One region of the Klebsiella sp. A52 genome, then DNA from elsewhere that is predicted to be linked to it. Evidence: predicted binding sites of a transcription regulator. Region 1 holds the regulator's gene; each other region holds the start of a gene.
The links. Region 1 encodes PurR, which represses purine synthesis genes. Its sites were predicted from a motif close to CANGCAAACGTTTGCNTG; they were not measured.

Region 1 (5,044 bases):
CGTTGCCTGCAGAGACAATTATATTTGTCATACAATTAAAATTAATCCTAATGATTATTGGGCATGAAAGTCATTCCCATTACGCATAATGCTCGCAAGCTAATGTTTTATAGCGATCTAAAAAGATAACAGGCGGTGAAGATACGAAGCGTTTTAGTCGTAGGCAGGCGCGTCGATGGGGAATTTGCGAATCATATCGCTCGCCATGTGCCAGACTGGCGAAGGCTTAATCAGTCGCGTTAGCAATGAATAACCTTTGTTGTTGTAAGTCTTTTAACTGACTTCAGCAAATGTTAACATTCTCAACACAATAACATGTAACACTCGCGACAGCGTTACACAGTAAATACTGTATTCAGGTGAATTTTCACCTAATTAATGTGAGAAAAAACAAAAAGTTATAAGGAGAGTAGCAATGTCGTTTGAATTACCTGCATTACCATATGCAAAAGACGCCCTGGCGCCGCACATTTCCGCAGAAACCCTGGAATACCATTACGGTAAGCATCACCAGGCCTACGTGACCAACCTCAACAACCTGATCAAAGGCACCGCTTTTGAAGGCAAATCTCTGGAAGAGATCGTTCGCTCTTCTGAAGGCGGCGTCTTCAATAACGCAGCGCAGGTCTGGAACCACACTTTCTACTGGAACTGCCTGGCGCCGAACGCCGGCGGTGAGCCGGAAGGCGAACTGGCCGCAGCGATTAACAAATCTTTCGGTAGCTTCGCTGATTTTAAAGCGAAATTCACCGATGCCGCGGCGAAAAACTTCGGCGCAGGCTGGACCTGGCTTGTTAAAAACGCAGACGGCAGCCTGGCTATCGTCTCCACCAGCAACGCCGGCACTCCGCTGACTACCGATGCGACGCCGCTGCTGACCGTTGATGTCTGGGAACACGCCTACTACATCGACTACCGCAATGCCCGTCCTAATTATCTGGAACACTTCTGGGCGCTGGTAAACTGGAAATTTGTTGCCGCTAACCTGGCAGCATAAAAACAAAACCGCAGCAGGATTACCCCGCTGCGGTTTTTCTTAGTGCGACTTAGTTATTCGCTAATGCTTCTTCTGGTTGCGAACGCCCGCCAAACAGCACCACCGCCAACGCCAGCCCGGCAATAATCGCCCCCATCACCGGCACAAAAGCATACCCGAGACCGCCGGATATCACCGCGCCGCCCGCCGCCGCGCCCAACGCGTTGCCGAGGTTGAAAGCGCCAATATTCACCGATGATGACAGGCCCGGCGCTTCGTGCGCCACGCGCATTACCCGCATCTGCAGCGGCGGAACGACCGCGAAGGTTGCCGCGCCCCACACGACCATGCTGACGGCAGCACCCAGTTGCGATTGCGCCAGCAGCGGAATAGCCAACATGATGGCAATCAACAACAGCAGGAATCCTTTCAAAGTGCCGGAGACTGAACGGTCGGCAAACTTACCGCCCAGATAGTTGCCAAGCGAGAAACCGACGCCGATTAATACCAGCATGGCGGTAACAAACAGCGGTGAAGCGTTGGTGATGGTATGCAGTACCGGAGAAATGTAGGTATACAGCGTGAACATTGCCCCGGCGCCCAGCACGGTGGTCAACAGCGCAGAGAGTACCTGAGGCCGCATTAATACCGACAGCTCGCGCTTCACGTTCGGACGCTCGCCGGCGCTACCTTTCGGCAGGGAGAACCACAGGCTTACCATCGCAATTAACCCCAGACCCGCCGTGGCCAGGAACGACATTCGCCAGCCGATGGTTTCACCAAGCCAGGTGGCAGCCGGTACGCCGCCGATATTGGCAATGGTCAGCCCCATAAACATGGTCGCAACCGCGCTGGCCTGTTTGTGTTTTGGCACCACGCTTGCGGCAACGACCGAGCCAAGGCCAAAGAACGCGCCATGATTGAGGCTGGTGATAATGCGCGACAGCAGTAGCGTCGTGTAATCCGGCGCAATAGAAGAGAGCACGTTGCCGAGGGTGAAGATCCCCATCAGGAAGATCAATGCATTGCGGCGAGCGCGATGCGACAGCAGTAACGTCATTAACGGCGCGCCGACCATCACGCCAATGGCATAGGCGCTAATCAGCATCCCCGCGGCCGGAATAGAAACATCTACGCCTTTGGCGATAACCGGCAGTAATCCCATCGGGGAAAACTCAGTGGTACCGATACCAAAGGCACCGATCGCCAACGCGAGTAAGGGAAAGTTGATTTTCATTCAGAGACTCCATCAGGCCGATTCAGGACACGGCATTACATCAGAAGCCAAAAGCATGACATCAATCACAGAAAAACAGAAGTAAACGAAATGACAAAAGATTTTTGCAGATCTGCTAATAATGGCGGGATAGGAGGGGAAGCCCCCTCCCTGCTGGAATCAGTGCAGTACCGCGGTCAACGCGGCGGCGACGATCAGACCCAGAACAATAACCGTCGTTGTCAGCGAAAACTTTAAATTTGTGTCCATCAATTTTCTCCCCTGATTATCCCCACATAGAAAGTGAGCTTGCTCATTTTTGCACAAAAATATGCAAAAATCTTCCCGGATTTAGAGTGATGCACATTTTTGCTCTTCCCCTTTGCCGCGAGATAGGACAAAATCCCACGCTAATTTGAAAGCGTATCGGCCATTGACCCCTTCCTGTCGTTCTGTGTCGTTTTCCCAGGTGTTGCAATGTTGATCATTGTATACAGGGTGTGTATAGGCAAACGTTTACGTATCGATAATCAGACGATCAGGTCAAGGTCTGGAGTGAGAAGTAATGGCAACTATTAAAGATGTAGCGAAACGCGCAAACGTTTCCACTACAACTGTATCACATGTGATTAACAAAACCCGTTTCGTGGCGGAAGAGACGCGCAATGCGGTGTGGGCGGCAATTAAAGAACTCCACTATTCGCCAAGCGCCGTGGCTCGCAGCCTGAAAGTCAATCACACTAAATCGATCGGTCTGCTGGCCACCAGCAGCGAAGCGGCCTATTTCGCTGAAATTATCGAATCCGTAGAAAAAAGCTGCTTCCAGAAAGGCTATACCCTGATTCTGGGCAACGCCTGGAACGATCCGGAAAAACAGCGCGCCTACTTGTCTATGATGGCGCAAAAGCGCGTTGACGGCCTGCTGGTGATGTGTTCCGAGTACCCGGAGTCCGTACTCAGTATGCTCGAAGAGTATCGTCATATCCCGATGGTGGTGATGGACTGGGGTGAAGCCAAAGCGGACTTTACCGACTCGGTTATCGATAATGCCTTTGAAGGCGGCTATATCGCCGGCCGTTACCTGATTGAACGCGGCCATCGTGAAATTGGCGTTATTCCGGGCCCGCTTGAGCGTAACACCGGTGCCGGACGCCTGGCAGGCTTCATGCAGGCAATGAAAGAAGCGCATATCAATGTGCCGGAAAACTGGATTGTTCAGGGCGACTTTGAACCGGAATCCGGCTACCGCGCCATGCAGCAGATCCTCAATCAGCAGCACCGCCCAACCGCCGTGTTCTGCGGCGGCGACATCATGGCGATGGGCGCTATCTGCGCCGCCGACGAAATGGGCCTGCGCGTACCGCAGGACATTTCGCTGATCGGCTATGATAACGTGCGTAACGCCCGCTACTTCAGCCCGGCGCTGACCACTATACATCAGCCAAAGGACTCGCTCGGGGAAGCGGCATTCAATATGCTGCTCGATCGCATTGTTAATAAACGTGAAGAGTCGCAGTCCATTGAGGTACATCCGCGTCTTATCGAGCGCCGCTCGGTTGCCGACGGCCCGTTCGTCGATTATCGCCGCTAACGCCCTCCCCCCGGCGCCGGTTATTCCGGCGCCCGCAACCACTCCCGATTCAACGTTTCGCTGTCGCCAAGATAGTCAAGTAGCCAGCTCAAAGCGGGTGAGGCATCGCTTTGTTGCCAGGTCAGGCAGCAGGCGGCATCCGGGAATGGGTTTTCCAGCGTTAAGGCCGTCCACTCCCCGCTATCAATATGCGGGCGGGCAAAGTGGCCTGGCACCATCCCGACGCACAATCCTGCTGAAAGACAGGTGGCTGAAGATTCCCAATCCGGCACCACCACCCGCTTCTGGTTATCCAGCAGCCAGGTTGTGCGCTTCGGCAGCGAGCGTGAGGTATCTTCGCGCACCAGTGACGGCCAGTTGCGCAACACGTCATCGCTGAGCGGCCCTTCCATCTGCGCCAGCGGATGGCTGCTGGCGACGACACAATGCCAGTTCAGCATCCCCATATCGCGGAAAGCGTAACGCCCGCCCACCGGAATCGAACGCGTCGCGCCAATAGCTAATTCTACCCGCCCATCGGCTAACGCATCCCAGACGCCGTTGAAAACTTCCTGAAAAACGATCAGTTCGACATCGCTAAAATGGCGATAAAAATCAACAATCATCTGGCGCATCCGCGCCGGTTTAACGATATCGTCCACCGCAATCGACAGCTGGCCACGCCAGCCGTTAGCAATCTGCTGGCACTGCTGGCGGGTGATCTGCATTTTTTTGATAACAGAACGTCCTTCCTGCAAAAACCAGTGCCCGGCGGGGGTCAATTCAACATCACGATGGCGACGTTCAAAAAGCGGAACCGCAAGCCACTCCTCCAGTTGTCGCACCGTATAGCTCACCGCCGAAGGTACGCGGTGCAACTCCTGCGCCGCGGCGCTGAAACTCCCGTTACGCGCCACAGCATCAACCACTTCTAAGGAATATTCAGACCACATATTCTGCCTGCAAAATTTTTGAATGCATGTGACAAATAATAGCGTTTCACAAGGCGGATTACACTCCCTACACTCTGCGGCATCGTACCTGCATCAGTAGAAAGAGAACGTTATGCAACAACCTGGGAAAGGATTTTTAGTGTGGCTGGGCGGCCTGAGCGTGCTTGGCTTTCTGGCCACCGACATGTATCTACCGGCCTTTGCCGCCATTCAGCAAGACCTCAACACCTCTGCCGCATCGGTTAGCGCCAGCTTGAGCTTATTCCTCGCGGGCTTCGCGATCGGCCAGCTGTTCTGGGGGCCGCTGTCGGACCGCTATGGTCGGAAAC
Region 2 (5,044 bases), 890 kb from region 1:
TCCGGAGCCGAGCAGGGCGCAACCTGCATCACTTTTTAAGACGATTCGATTTGTAGATCTGGCGAGAGAAAACTCTGATGAAAAACTGGAAAACAACTGCAGAAGCAATCCTGACTAACGGCCCGGTCGTACCGGTTATCGTGGTGAAAAAGCTGGAACACGCGGTGCCGATGGCGAAAGCGCTGGTTGCAGGCGGTGTACGCGTTCTGGAAGTCACGCTGCGCACCGAGTGCGCGCTGGAAGCTATCCGCGCTATCGCCAAAGAAGTGCCGGAGGCGATTGTCGGCGCCGGCACCGTGACGAACGTTGAGCAACTGAAAGCCGTAACTGAAGCAGGCGCGCAGTTCGCTATTAGCCCGGGCCTGACCGAGTCCCTACTGAAAGCGGCGACCGGCGAAGGTACTATCCCGCTGATCCCGGGTATTAGCACCGTATCCGAGCTGATGCTGGGCATGCAGTATGGCCTGAAAGAGTTCAAATTCTTCCCGGCGGAAGCGAACGGCGGCGTGAAAGCGCTGCAGGCGATTGCGGGTCCATTCGGCCACATTCGTTTTTGCCCGACCGGCGGCATCTCTCCGGCGAATTACCGCGACTATCTGGCGCTTAACAGCGTGCTGTGCATCGGCGGCTCCTGGCTGGTTCCGGCCGACGCGCTGGAAAACGGCGACTACGATCGCATCACCAAACTGGCCCGCGAAGCGGTAGAAGGCGCGAAATAATTTCTGCGCCTTAAATGACAGAAGCCCGGCCCGCGTGAGCGACCGGGCTTTTTTTATCCCTTCACGACAACCGCGGCGGCAGCGTTTTTGGCGCGGCTGATGGCTTCATCGACGTTGTCAGCAACCGCCAGCGTAACGCCCAGGCGACGCGCGCCGGCGATTTCCGGTTTGCCGAACAGCCGCAACTGCAGACCCGCGCCAACGGCGGCATGCAGATTGCCAAAGGTCACGTTCTCACTGGTTAGCTGCGGTAAAATCACCGCCGATGCCGCTGGTCCATACTGGCGGATGGCGCCGATCGGCAGGCCAAGGAAGGCGCGAACGTGCAGGGCGAATTCCGATAGATCCTGCGAGATCAGAGTGACCATGCCGGTATCGTGTGGGCGAGGGGAGACTTCGCTGAAGATAACCTCATCGCCGCAAACGAACAATTCAACGCCGAAGAGCCCATATCCACCCAGCGCCAGTACCACTTTGCGGGCGATCTCCTGCGCGCGTTGCAGCGCGAGATCGCTCATCAGCTGCGGCTGCCAGGATTCACGGTAGTCGCCATCTTCCTGACGATGGCCTACCGGGGCGCAAAAGTGGACGCCGTCGACGGCGCTGACGGTGAGCAGCGTAATTTCAAAATCAAAATTTACCACCCCTTCGACGATGACGCGTCCGGCGCCTGCGCGCCCGCCCTGTTGGGCGTATTGCCAGGCGGCGCTGAGCTGGTCAGCCGAGCGGATAAAGCTTTGGCCTTTACCCGAGGAACTCATTACCGGCTTAACGATACAAGGCAGACCAATTTCGGCGACGGCGGCGCGGAACCCTTCTTCACTGTCGGCAAAACGATAGGCAGAGGTGGGGATCTGCAGTTCTTCTGCCGCCAGCCGGCGAATGCCTTCGCGATTCATGGTGAGTTTCGCGGCCCGCGCGGTTGGCACCACTTTTTGCCCGGCTTGTTCAAGTTCAACCAGAGTGTCGGTGGCAATGGCTTCGATCTCCGGCACGATATAATCTGGCCTTTCTAAGGCGATCAGTTCACGCAGCGCGTCGCCGTGCAGCATGTTGATGACGTGCGAACGATGGGCCACCTGCATCGCCGGCGCATCGGGATAGCGGTCGACGGCGATGGTTTCAATACCCAGCCGCTGGCATTCAATGGCGACTTCTTTTCCGAGCTCGCCGGAACCTAACAACATTACCTTCGTGGCCGCGGGGCGCAGCGCGGTACCTAATAAAGTCATAACCTACTCTCAGCGTAAACAGAACATGCCGCGCATTATAAACGAAAACGTTTGCGTATGTCTTTATACGCGTAAGTTGAGAACGGCGGCGAAATTTGATATACTGTATATAAATACAGTACAAAGAGGCTGCACAATGGCGGTTGAAATCAAATACGTCGTGATCCGTGAAGGTGAGGAAAAAATGTCTTTTGCCAGCAAAAAAGAGGCCGATGCTTACGACAAAATGCTCGATTTGGCTGAGGTGCTCAATGACTGGCTGGTCGCGTGCCCGCTGGAATTAGATGAAGCTCAGCGTGACAATATGTCGATGTGGCTGGCCGAGCGCAAAGACGCCTTACACCACATTCTGAAGTCAGGGAAATTGCCGGAAGCAGAAGATCATGCTGAGGCGGCGGCAGAAATGCCGGAGTCTGCGCCTACAGAGGACGAGGCTCAGCCTGGTGCCGCCGAAGAAGGCGCCGCGAAAAAGCCGCGCAAAGCAAAGGCCGCCTGATAACCGGCGCAACGGAAATTTTCGCATCTTTAGCCAGCCATAACATTTCCTGACGTCTCGTCGTTTAGGCTGATGGCATCGCATCTCGCGCTATGAGGAATGTTATGGCTAACTGGCTTAATCAACTTCAGTCCCTGCTGGGTCAGCAGGGTAACCCCCTCTCCGCTGAAAAGTCGTCATCCGCTAAAAACCTGCTGCCCGGCGCATTGGGCGGTCTTGCGGGCTTATTGGTCGCCAGCAAGTCATCGCGCAAGCTGCTGGCGAAATATGGCACCGGCGCGCTGCTGGTTGGCGGCGGCGCGGTGGCAGGCAGCGTGCTGTGGAATAAGTATCAGCAAAAAATGCGCGGCCAGCAGGCGGATATCGCAATGCAGACATCTACCGCGGTTGCCCAGGAACCGGTTGTGCTTGATGCGCGCAGCGAGCGGCTGATTACCGCGCTAGTCTTTGCCGCCAAAAGCGACGGTCATATTGACGAACGTGAACGTCAGCATATAGAAGAGCAGTTGCGCGCGGCGAACATCGACGTGCAGGGCCGAGTGTTGATCGACAGGGTTTTAACCCAGCCGCTCGACCCGCAGCGGCTGGCGCAAAGCGTGCGCGATGGGCAAGAAGCGCTGGAAATCTACTACCTCAGCTGCGCGGTAATTGATATTGACCATTTTATGGAGCGCAGCTATCTGGATGCGCTCGGCGATGCGCTCAAGCTGCCTGAGGACGTTCGTCAGGAGATAGAACGCGATGTTCAGGCGCAAAAGCAGGCGCTTGATTCTTAAAAGAGAGCGTTTCGCTTGCATCGCTGGCCACTTTTGCCACCCTTATAGACACGACATCGTTCAGGGCGCTTGGCGCCCTGAGTGATTTTGTGATTCCATAATAAGACGCAGAAGAATAACGCATGCTACCGAAAGCCAAACGGATCCCCCACGCCATGACGCTACATGGCGACACTCGCATCGATAACTACTACTGGCTACGCGATGACGAACGCGCGCGCCCGGAAGTGCTGGAGTATCTCCATCAGGAAAATGACTACGGCAAAAAGGTGATGGATTCACAAAGCAGCCTGCAGGAGCGGGTGCTGAAGGAAATCATCGATCGCATTCCGCAGCGGGAGGTCTCCGCTCCCTATAGCAAAAATGGCTACCGCTATCGCCAGGTCTATGAACCAGGCTGTGAATACGCGATTTACCAACGTCAATCGGTGCTCAAAGAAGAGTGGGATGAATGGGAGATTTTGCTCGACGCCAACCAACGGGCGGCGAAGAGCGAATTCTATACTCTCGGCGGATTAGGCGTCGCGCCGAACAACCAGCTGATGGCGGTGGCGGAAGATTATCTTTCCCGCCGTCAGTACGGCTTACGTTTTAAGGATCTGAGCCGCGGCGAATGGTCGGCTGAGATCCTGGAAAACGTCACGCCAGGATTCGCCTGGAGTAATGACTCACGTTTTCTGTGGTATGTGCGTAAGCACCCGACCACGCTGCTGCCGTATCAGGTCTGGCGGCATGCCATTGGCACTAGTGCAGATAACGATGTGTTGGTCTACGAAGAGAAAGACGACACGTTTTACGTCAGCGTGCATAAAACCACCTCCCAGCAGTTTGTGGTTATTTATCTTGCCAGCGCCACCACCAGTGAAGTGTTACTCCTTAATCCGGAACTTCCCGATGCGGCACCGGTGTGCTTTTTGCCGCGACGCAAGGATCATGAATATAGCCTCGACCATTATCAGCACGCGTTTTATCTGCGCTCTAATCGCGAAGGTAAGAACTTTGGCCTCTACCGCACCGTGCTTCGCGACGAAGGGCAGTGGCAGACGTTGATCCCTGCGCGTCCTGACGTGATGCTTGAAGGTTTTACCCTGTTTACCGACTGGCTGGTGGTCGAGGAACGCCAGCGGGGCTTAACCAGCCTGCGGCAGATCAACCGTAAAACGCGAGAAGTGGTTGGCATCGCTTTTGACGATCCCGCCTACGTCACGTGGCTTGCCTATAATCCGGAACCGGAAACGTCAAGGCTGCGCTACGGTTATTCATCGATGACGACCCCGGATACGCTATTTGAGCTGGATATGGATACCGGCGAGCGGCGGGTTATCAAACAACAGGAAGTGCAGGGCTTTGACGCTGCCTGTTATCGCAGCGAACATTTGTGGGTGACAGCGCGTGACGGCGTGGAGGTGCCGGTATCGCTGGTCTATCACCGCGAACACTTTCGCAAAGGGGCCAACCCGTTACTGGTGTACGGCTATGGCTCTTACGGCGCCAGCATGGACGCCGATTTTAGCGCCAGCCGTCTGAGCCTGCTGGATCGCGGTTTTGTCTTTGCAATAGCCCATATTCGCGGCGGCGGCGAACTTGGTCAGCAGTGGTATGAAGACGGCAAATTCCTCAACAAGAAGAATACCTTTAACGATTATCTGGACGTCTGCGATGCGCTGCTGGCGCAGGGATATGGCGACCCTAAATTATGCTATGGCATGGGCGGCAGCGCCGGCGGCATGCTGATGGGCGTGGCGATAAACCAACGACCGGAGTTGTTCCATGGCGTAGTGGCGCAGGTGCCGTTTGTTGACGTACTGACCACCATGCTCG
Region 3 (5,044 bases), 310 kb from region 1:
AAAACCATAACCAGATGAGGTCGATTGCCGCTAGCAGCAGCCACAGCGCGAGATAAATCATAAAGTGCTCGCGCACGTTGTTGACTAACCAGTGATACAGGCGACGCATACACACTCTCTGATATGAAACGGCCTCGATTGAGGCCGTTTGGTTTTATGGCCGGCTATTATTGCGAAAAGCGCGCCAGCGAGAAGGGAGTCAGATCAAACTCCGTCGTTTCACCTTGCGCAAATTGCGTCGCAATTTCGCCTAGTACCGGGGCAAACTTGAAACCGTGACCGCTTAACCCGGTAATGAGTAATGTATTGTCGTGACCGGGAAGCGTATCGATGATGAAGTCTTCATCGACCGTATTATCGTAAGTGCAGGAGGCGCCGTGCAGGCAGCCGCCAATCCCGGGTAGCACGTTGCGCAGGAAGTTGAACGACTCCGAGCCATCGCTGGCCACCGCGCCAAACGGTTTCCGCTCTTCCGGTTCGGAAATCAGCTGGCCGCCGTTATGCTTGCCGATCTTCAATTCGTTGTCTTCTGCCGGGAAGCCATAATACTGATCGCCATTCGGCAGTTCGCCGGTGAAAGCAGGGAAGTTGTTTTTCGCGCTATAGCGACCATCGGCCTGGAACCAGGCGAAGACTTTACGTACCGGTTGAATGGGCAGTTCCGGCAATAATTTTGTTACCCAGGTTCCGGCGCTGATCAGCAGTTTTTTGCCGCTGTAGCTACCATCGGCGGTATCGATGGTCACGCCGTCGGTGTGATGGTGAATTGCGGTAACCGGGCAGTTGAACAGTTGGGCGCAGCCCGCTTCGCGCGCCAGGCGAATCCAGGTTTCTACCGCCAGCTCGCTGCGTAACACGCCGGAAGCCGGTTCAAAAATAGCCCGGTAATCTTGCGGAATACGAATCTCCGGCCAACGTTTCATGACCGCCTCAGCATCCAACTCTTCCACGTTAAGCTCGAACTGACGCGCGCTGTGAGCCACGTTATTGAGAAAATCGGAGCTAGCGGGGCCAAGGTTAATAACCCCAGTTTTTTCGAATACGGCCTCGCCGCTACTTTGCGCAAATTCGTCCCATAGCTGCTGGGCGCGTAGCACCAACGGCACGTATCTTTCGCCCTCGCCATAGGCGTGACGAATCAGCCGCGTACTGCCATGGTGGCTGCCTTCCTGGTGCGGCGGTTTGTGGGCATCGGTCATCAGGACATTCAGACCGGCGCGACGGGCGTAATAGCCGGCGGCAGCGCCAACGGAGCCACTACCGATAATGATGAGGTCGTATTGCATGGTGAGTTCCGGGTTATTGTTTTATTAGCAGGGTAATTAACATCAGCCGGATGTACAAGCGCGAAAAATAATTCAGGCACCCGCAGGTGCCTGTTCAGTGAATATTTAGACATCATCGGTGATGCTAATGTCTGCGATACTCATTTTCCTGGTAATCGCCAGATTCTATCTTCGCTATTCCTGCTTCCAGAATAGAAATAAACTGACGTGCGACATCCGTCGTTAGCCATAGCGTCTGGCCAATTTCTGCTTCTTTATTGCTTTCTTGCGTGGGGTTTTGGTAGTGCAGGCGCAACATCAGCGCATCGTAGCTATCAACGGTGCTGATGTCCCATCCGACGAGGGGATGGGTCTGGATGACTTCATTATTCTTTTCCATCATAACCCCTTATTCATATGTTAAAAGACAACAATTCTCGAGGTTTAATGCTTGTTTTCTGAAGCACGTTAATTATATCAGCAGTTAAGTACAAACTCGAGAAAATAAATAATTAGAGACAAATTTTGCTCTGATTGGCGGTTTTTTGCGCGAGTTTCGTCCTGGGTCTCATTATTTTTTAAGGAATTTATCAGGATATTAAGGAAAGTCTTAGTTATAAGCGGAGATAAAAAAGCCGGGGCGACCCGGCAAAAAAAAGCACAATGAGGGAGCAAATTGATTTTGCGTAAGCAAACCCGGAGGCTTAGTCGTGGATAAACCAGTCGTCGGCGCTTTCCCAGGTTTCCTGCAGGATTTCGCTAATCCGGTCTTTGTCTTCTTTCAAACCACCGATGACCGACAAATTATTGCCGGCGGCATAACGTACCGTGACCTGGTTTTCACGTTCCGGGTAGTGTTGAGCGATACGTTTAGAGAGTTCGTTATTCAGCGCTTCCAGCGCGCCGCTGGGTAAGGCTGTGGTTTTGGCAATTGACACTTCGATGCGCATAATGGCCCCCTGGGTAATATACTGTTTATTTATACAGTAATGCTTGCGCATTTACAACAGGGGGCAAAAAACTTTATTTTTTCATCGTCCAACGCACGGTTTCACCGGCCAGGAACGGCACCAACGTATCGCCTGGAAGGGCGATGCTTTCGGCAACGGTGCTTTCTTCGCGTACCAGTTCAACGTAGCTTTCATTCACCGGCAGGCCGTAGAAGCGCGGGCCATTCAGCGAGCAGAAAGCCTCAAAATGCGCCAGCGCGTTCATCTCTTCAAAGACGGTGGCGTAGCTGCCGAGCGCGGTTGGGGCATTGAAACAGCCCGCACAGCCGCAGCTGGCCTCTTTACGGTGGCGCGCGTGCGGGGCGGAGTCGGTGCCGAGGAAGGCGCGACTGAACCCGCTGGCGACCAGTTCACGCAGCGCCTGCTGGTGGACATTACGCTTGAGGATCGGCAGGCAGTATAGATGCGGACGAATACCGCCAACCAGCATATGATTGCGGTTAAACATCAGATGCTGCGGCGTGATGGTGGCGGCCAGCAGTTCGTTGCCGTCGCGCACGTATTCAGCGGCATCTTTGGTGGTGATATGTTCGAAGACCACTTTTAACCCCGGCAGCCGTTTGCGCAGCGGTTCCATCACCGTCTCGATAAAGCGCGCTTCGCGATCGAAGATATCAATATCAGCGTGGGTAACTTCGCCGTGCACCAGTAGCGGCATGCCCAGTTTTTCCATCCGTTCCAGCACCGGCATAATGGCATCGGTGCTGGTCACGCCGTGACTGGAGTTGGTGGTGGCGTTTGCCGGGTAGAGTTTGGCTGCGGTAAATACGCCTTCATGGAATCCGCGTTCCAGTTCGTCCGGGTCGAGCGTGTCGGTCAGGTAGCAGGTCATCAGCGGAGTGAAATCATGCCCGGCGGGAATCGCATCGATGATGCGCTGGCGGTAAGCAATGGCAGCAGCGACGGTCGTTACCGGCGGTACCAGATTCGGCATCACGATCGCCCGGCCATAAAACTCACTGGTGTAAGGCACGACGGTTTTTAACATATCATCATCGCGAAGATGGATATGCCAGTCGTCTGGGCGGCGGATTTTCAATACCTGGGGTTGTGCTGTCATGGAAGGCTCCGGCTAATTGGTTCAGTCATCAGGGCTGTTTTTTGCCGGGCACTAAGGATAAGCGTAAACGTTTTCCTTTGCACTCATTTCCGTAAAAAATTAAGGGCGCTATATTCAGCGCCCTTATCGTTTAGTCAGTGAAGGGGATGATTATCTCGCCCGGTTTCACTTCAATTCCTTTCGCGTATTTCTTCGCTAAGGCCTCGCCGGTGCTGGCATCTTCACGCAGAACGTAGGCCGGTTGCTGGTTGAAATAGCTGCGCAGCGACTGATTCAGATAGGGGATCAGCGTCTGTACCACGGAGGTGAGCTTTTCCGGCTTAACTTTCGCATCGACGACTTCCATTTCACGCAGATAAATCGCGCCTTGCTCTTTATTGAACACCGGCAGCGCTTTAAGCTTCAGGTCGATGGTCGCTTTCTGATTGCCAAACAGCGAATTCAGATCCAGATTAGCGGTTCCGCTCAGCGCCACTTTGTTAGGCTCTTCACGACCGATGGCGCTGGTCAGGTTTTGCAGTTCAATATGCGCATCCGCTACGCCAGGCAGGCCGATATCTTTGGCGAAGTGATTACGTTTCTGCAGCGCCTGGTTAATCTCCTGCTCGCTCACCGAGTATTGCGTAAGCTGGTTACATCCGCTCAGAAGGCCGCTGACAATCAGCGCGGCCGCGATCAACATCTTTTTCATTGGGTTCCTTAACGTCATGCCATGGCTAATGCTGACACAAAGCAGCATGGTCTGCTAGCCCCGCTTGTACTAGCGGAAAATGCTGAAAAAAAGGATTACCACTTTGGCCGCGCGTCAGATGCGCGGTTCCAGCATACCGGAAGCCGACCGTTTCTGGCTGAACTGCCACCACAATGCAATGAATGTCGCAAAGCCGATAATGCCCAACATCAACCACGGGAGTTCAGGCTGACTGAGCACTTTACCGGCATCAAACAGCCAGCCGCCGCCGGCGTACCCCAGCGCGCCGCCGAAGGCCAGGCCAAGGCGGCTGAAACCCATATAGCTGCCGCGAGCGCGGGCATCGGCCAGTGACGCGCCCAGCGTTTCGCGCGCGGGTTCGGCAATGATCGACCCGATATAAAAGATACAAATCAGGGTAAAGAGCTGCTGTAGCGTGCTGGTTAAGCCAATCGGCAGCATCGCCGCCGTCATTACCAGCAAACCCGCCATCAGACGATGCTCGAGGCGAAAACGTTTTTCGCTCCAGCGGGCGATGGGGTACAGCAGGGTCAGGGAAATTGTCGCTTCAATGGCATACATCCATTTCACCGCCGCCGGAGAACCCGCAATATCGTTAACCATAATCGGCAGCATGAGCATCACCTGTACGGCCAGCATGTAGTAACCGGTCAGGGTCAGCACGTAAGTGACAAAGCGCTTATCGCGTAACACCAGCCCCAACCCTTCGCGGACCGGCGTTTTGACCGTCGAGAGTTTCCAGGCCGGTAGGTACCAGGCGTTAAACGCGGCGCAGGCAATAAAAAGCGCCGCCCCCGCGCTGCATACCAGACGGAAATCGTACTGTAATAGCCAGCTGCCTAGCAGGGCGCCGATTACCGCGCCGGCGCTATCCTGCATCATCAGGATAGAGAAGAAGCGACCGCGTTGATGCGGGCGCACCAGCTTGACCACCAGCGCCGCTCGCGGCGGGTCGAACAGTGTGCCGCCGAGACCGGACAAAATGCACGAGAGCCAG
Region 4 (5,044 bases), 500 kb from region 1:
TTGATATAAATCGGAAACATCGTCCCCAGCGCGACAAGAAATATTTTGGCGCTTTCATCAATACCGAACCACAAAATCACCAGGGGGATCAGCGCGAGATGCGGCACATTGCGCAACATCTGGATGGAGGTATCCAGCAGGCGTTCGCCCCAACGCGAGAGCCCGCTAATGAGCCCGAGCGTCAGGCCGATGGAGCCGCCGATGGCGAAGCCAAGCAAGGCGCGCCAGGAACTGATCGCCAGATGTTGCCACAGTTCGCCGCTGGCGGAGAGCGTCCAGAAGGCTTTCAGTACCCCCTCCGGAGAGGGGAGAATACGGGTTGAGAGCCAGCCTACCGAGGACGCCAATTGCCAGATCAACACGGTGCCTACCGGTAAAAACCAGGGGGCGAGGCGTAACAGAAGTTTTTGCGAAGAGGCTGCCATAGTTCGCTCCCTAACTTTGCGCCGCTTTACGCGGGATAAATTCATTCGCTACCGCTTCCCCCTGCAGGCGCAGGTTTTGCGGCTGAGGGATCGTCGGAACGTTGACATCGAGCAGCGGGAACAGCAGTTCGCCGACTCGCCAGGCTTCCTCAAGGTGCGGGTAGCCGGAGAAGATAAAACTGTCGATGCCAAGTTCGGCGTATTCATTAATACGTTCAGCGACGGTGGCCGCATCGCCAACCAGCGCAGTGCCCGCGCCGCCGCGCGCCAGCCCGACCCCGGCCCACAGGTTCGGGCTGATCTCCAGTTTGTCGCGACGGCCGTTGTGCAGCGCCGCCATGCGGTGCTGGCCAACAGAATCGGTTTGCGCGAAGGCTGCCTGCGCGCGGGCGATGGTCTCGTCATCCAGATGGGAGATTAAGCTCTCCGCCGCTTGCCATGCCTCTTCATTGGTTTCGCGAACGATGACGTGCAAACGAATACCAAAGCGGACGCTGCGGCCGAGGCGCGCGGCTTTCTCACGCACCTGGGCGATTTTTTCCGCCACCTGCGCCGGCGGTTCGCCCCAGGTCAGATAGAGGTCGACCTGTTCGGCGGCCAGATCCTGGGCAACGTCCGAGGAGCCGCCAAAGTAGAGCGGCGGTCGCGGCTGTTGCTGCGGCGGGAAGAGCAGTTTCGCCCCGCGTACGTGCTGATGTTTGCCGTGAAAGGTCACGGTTTCGCCTTCCATCAGTTTGCGCCAGATATGGGTGAACTCGGCGGAGGCTTCGTAGCGTTCGGTGTGGTCGAGGAATACGCCATCGCCGGCTAATTCATTTGGATCGCTGCCGGTGACCAGGTTGAACAGGGCCCGGCCATTAGAGAGCCGATCAAGCGTAGCTGCCTGGCGCGCGGCGACGGTAGGCGATACCACACTTGGGCGCAGCGCGACGAGGAACTTCAGCCGCTGGGTGACGGGGATCATTGAAGCGGCAACCAGCCAGGCATCTTCGCAGGAGCGTCCGGTGGGAATAAGTACGCCGGTAAAGCCGAGTCGGTCGGCGGTCTGGGCGATTTGCTGCAGATAGCTGTAGTCTACCGGGCGCGCCCCTTCGTCAGTACCCAGATAGCGGCCGTCACCGTGGGTGGGTAAGAACCAGAACATATTCAGACTCATGATTTCGCTCCTTGTGCGGGGGCAGGCTGCCAGATACGGTTTTGAATAGTGATTTTTTTCGGTACCAGCTTGTTCTCATAGAACAGATCGGCGGTTTGCTGTTGACGAGCAGCCGTTTCAGCGCTTACCGGGGATATCGCGGTTGGCGGACGATGGTCGAGATAGCTGGCGATTACCGCTTCGGGTAGCCCCATCGTTTTAGCCAGCAGGGCAATACTTTCCTGGCGATGGCTGATGGTCAGGGCATCCGCCTGGCTAAAGGTCGCCAACACGCCTTCGATAAAGGCGCCGTTCTTTTCGGCATAAGGGCGGGCGGCAAGATAGAACGAACCGGTCTGCTTCAGGTCGCTACCATCTTTCAGTACCCGTACCCCGCCTTGCAGCAGCGCCGCAGAGTAATAGGGATCCCAGATAGCCCAGGCGTCGACATTACCCTGCTGAAATGCGGCGCGGGCATCGGCGGGGGCAAGATATACCGGCTGGATATCGCTGAATTTCAGGCCTGCCTGCTGCAGAGCGCGCAGCAGCAGATTGTGCGAGCTGGAGCCCTTCTGGAACGCCACCTTACGTCCTTTCAGTTCTGCCACGCTTTTGATTGGGCTGTTATCGGCGACCAGAATCACTTCCGCTTTCGGTTTCGCAGGTTCCGCGCCGATATACACCAGATCGGCGCCGGCAGCCTGAGCGAAAATCGGTGGAATATCGCCAGTACTGCCGATATCAATACTGCCGACGTTCAGCGCTTCCAGCATTTGCGGTCCGGCGGGAAACTCGACCCATGAAATCTTCGTTTGCGGATAGCGCTGCTCCAGCAGTTGATGGCTCTTCGCCAGCACCATACTGACGCTGCCTTTCTGGTAGCCGATGCGTAACGCTTCCGGCGCCTGCGGGGCCGCATGCGTAATAAAGGAAAGCATGAGTAGCCCGCCGAGGGTCAGGGCACGCAGAGGATTAAGCATGCTCAACCCCCTGTAATGTCTTTAGTCCGGAGATACGGCTGTTGCGGCGATTCAGCGCCTGCCAGAAGGTCTCCAGCGCCTGGTCGAGACGGTTTTGCAGATTCGGTGTGAACTGCGGCTTGTGTTGATAATCGGTGACCTGGCTATCATCGGCGAAAACGCCATGTAAGATTTCCTGCGCTTTCAGGGCATTAAGCACCGGTTTCAGAGCGTAATCGACCGCCAGCATATGGGCGATGGTGCCGCCTGTCGCCAGCGGCAGGACAATTTTGCCTTCCAGAGCGCGTTCCGGCAGCAGGTCGAGCAGCGTCTTCAGCGCGCCGGAAAAAGAGGCTTTATAGACGGGGGTGGCGATAATCAGGCCATCGGCGCCGGCCAGTTGTTCATTTAAGGTATGCAGAGCGGGGTTATCGAAGCGGGCGTAAAGCAGATCTTCGGGATCAAAATTCTGTAAATGCCAGTGATAGACTTCGATGTCGGCTGCGGCAAGTTTCTCTCTGGTGTACTCCAGCAATGCGCTTGAGCGAGAAGGGTAGCGGGGACTGCCCGCGAGTGTAATAACGCGCATACTCTCTCCTTATAACCAAATGTTTGCATTTATCTATAATTGATAACATTTTATGGCAGTGTGACAGAGGGCGTTTATTTCCCTAAATGATTTTTCCGGCGTTAAATTGCCAAAATGCGCATAACAGGCGGCAGAGAAGTAAACGTTTGCGTTGGACGCGTGATTTTTTGTCGCAGGTCAATTCCCTTTCGGGCGCGGATCGAACATAATACGCCCCCGGTTTGCACACCGGGAATCCAGGAGAGTTCATGTACTATCCCTTCGTTCGTAAAGCTCTTTTTCAGCTCGATCCTGAGCGCGCTCATGAAGTAACCTTCCAACAATTACGCCGCGTAACCGGCACGCCGCTGGAAATACTGGTTCGGCAAAAAGTACCGTCGAAACCCGTTACCTGCATGGGGCTCACTTTCAAGAATCCGCTGGGGCTGGCGGCCGGGCTTGATAAAAACGGCGAGTGCATTGATGCGCTCGGTGCGATGGGCTTCGGCTCAATTGAAATTGGTACCGTAACCCCGCGTCCACAGCCGGGCAATGACAAGCCGAGGATCTTCCGTCTCGTCGATGCCGAAGGTTTGATCAACCGCATGGGCTTTAATAACCACGGTGTTGATAACCTGGTCGAGAATGTGAAAAAAGCGCATTTTGACGGCGTACTGGGGATTAATATCGGTAAAAATAAAGATACCCCGGTTGAGCAGGGTAAAGATGATTATCTGATTTGTATGGAAAAAGTCTATCCATACGCTGGATATATCGCCATTAATATCTCCTCGCCGAATACCCCAGGGCTACGTACTCTACAATATGGTGAAGCGCTGGATGATTTACTCGGCGGTATTAAAAATAAGCAGCTCGAACTTCAACAGAAACATCAAAAATATGTTCCTGTGGCGGTGAAGATCGCCCCGGATCTTTCCGTCGAGGAATTGATCCAGGTGGCCGACAGCTTAGTTCGCCATAATATTGATGGCGTCATTGCTACCAATACCACCCTCGATCGTTCACTGGTCCAGGGGATGAAGCATTGTGATGAAACCGGTGGGTTGAGTGGTCGTCCATTACAATTAAAAAGCACCGAAATTATTCGTATGCTGGCGACGGAATTAAATGGTCGTTTGCCAATTATCGGAGTTGGCGGTATTGACTCGGTGATTGCCGCTCGTGAAAAGCTGGCTGCTGGCGCCACGCTGGTGCAGATTTATTCCGGGTTTATTTTTAAAGGCCCGCCGCTGATTAAAGAAATTGTTACACACATCTAATCTTTTCCGTCTCTGAATCTTCCCCAGGGCTTTATTTCCGGCCCTGGTTGTTTTATATTCCTTCATTGTTGCTTATTTAGACATTTTAGTCTTTTCTTAATTTTAGAAATTATTCTGTAGCAGGATGCCATTGCTTTGCAGAAGGAAGTGGAAGAGGACGGGGGTAGAAATGCGGATTAAACCTGACGATAACTGGCGTTGGTATTACGACGAAGAGCATGACCGCATGATGCTCGATCTGGCCAATGGTATGTTATTTCGCTCACGTTTTGCCCGGCGCATGTTAACGCCTGACGCTTTCGCACCGTCGGGATTCTGCGTCGATGACGCGGCGCTTTATTTTTCTTTTGAAGAAAAATGCCGCGAAATTGAATTAAACAAAGAGCAGCGTGCCGAATTAGTATTAAATGCCTTAACCGCGATCCGTTTTCTAAAACCGCAGATGCCGAAGAGCTGGCATTTCACCACGCATCAGCAGAACTGGCAACCCGCCAGCGGCGACGCTGCCAGCGTGTGGATCAGCGATACCGGCGAGCAGGTCAATTTGCTGGTGGTCGAACCGGGTGAAAACGCCACGCTTTGCCTGCTGGCGCAGCCTGGACTAACTCTGGCTGGCCGGGTGATGCAGTTAGGCGATGTGATAAAAATTATGAATGACAGGCTGCAGCCGGCGCAGA

Region 2: the regulator PurR is predicted to act here: its motif matches at 1,992-2,009, upstream of purT (formate-dependent phosphoribosylglycinamide formyltransferase).
Region 3: the regulator PurR is predicted to act here: its motif matches at 3,396-3,413, upstream of pyrC (dihydroorotase).
Region 4: the regulator PurR is predicted to act here: its motif matches at 3,244-3,261, upstream of pyrD (quinone-dependent dihydroorotate dehydrogenase).

What each region holds. Positions count from the first base shown of each region.
Region 1 covers NZ_CP074437.1:4,133,656-4,138,699, forward strand. Annotated here, with positions in the region: gene sodB (superoxide dismutase [Fe]) at 416-997, shown strand; gene KGA69_RS19555 (MFS transporter) at 1,047-2,213, opposite strand; gene KGA69_RS19560 (cytochrome bd-I oxidase subunit CydH) at 2,373-2,462, opposite strand; gene purR (HTH-type transcriptional repressor PurR) at 2,758-3,783, shown strand; gene punR (DNA-binding transcriptional activator PunR) at 3,804-4,715, opposite strand; gene punC (purine nucleoside transporter PunC) at 4,828-5,044, shown strand, end outside.
Region 2 covers NZ_CP074437.1:3,243,457-3,248,500, forward strand. Annotated here, with positions in the region: gene edd (phosphogluconate dehydratase) at 1-39, shown strand, start outside; gene KGA69_RS15310 (bifunctional 4-hydroxy-2-oxoglutarate aldolase/2-dehydro-3-deoxy-phosphogluconate aldolase) at 78-719, shown strand; gene purT (formate-dependent phosphoribosylglycinamide formyltransferase) at 773-1,951, opposite strand; gene KGA69_RS15320 (YebG family protein) at 2,088-2,447, shown strand; gene KGA69_RS15325 (tellurite resistance TerB family protein) at 2,552-3,223, shown strand; gene ptrB (oligopeptidase B) at 3,346-5,044, shown strand, end outside.
Region 3 covers NZ_CP074437.1:4,440,764-4,445,807, reverse strand. Annotated here, with positions in the region: gene KGA69_RS21055 (DUF2770 family protein) at 1-109, opposite strand, end outside; gene KGA69_RS21060 (oxygen-dependent tRNA uridine(34) hydroxylase TrhO) at 1-10, shown strand, start outside; gene solA (N-methyl-L-tryptophan oxidase) at 168-1,286, opposite strand; gene bssS (biofilm formation regulator BssS) at 1,411-1,665, opposite strand; gene dinI (DNA damage-inducible protein I) at 1,970-2,215, opposite strand; gene pyrC (dihydroorotase) at 2,289-3,335, opposite strand; gene KGA69_RS21030 (lipoprotein) at 3,466-4,026, opposite strand; gene mdtH (multidrug efflux MFS transporter MdtH) at 4,141-5,044, opposite strand, start outside.
Region 4 covers NZ_CP074437.1:4,631,540-4,636,583, reverse strand. Annotated here, with positions in the region: gene ssuC (aliphatic sulfonate ABC transporter permease SsuC) at 1-425, opposite strand, end outside; gene ssuD (FMNH2-dependent alkanesulfonate monooxygenase) at 436-1,581, opposite strand; gene KGA69_RS21995 (sulfonate ABC transporter substrate-binding protein) at 1,578-2,540, opposite strand; gene ssuE (NADPH-dependent FMN reductase) at 2,533-3,108, opposite strand; gene pyrD (quinone-dependent dihydroorotate dehydrogenase) at 3,357-4,367, shown strand; gene zapC (cell division protein ZapC) at 4,537-5,044, shown strand, end outside.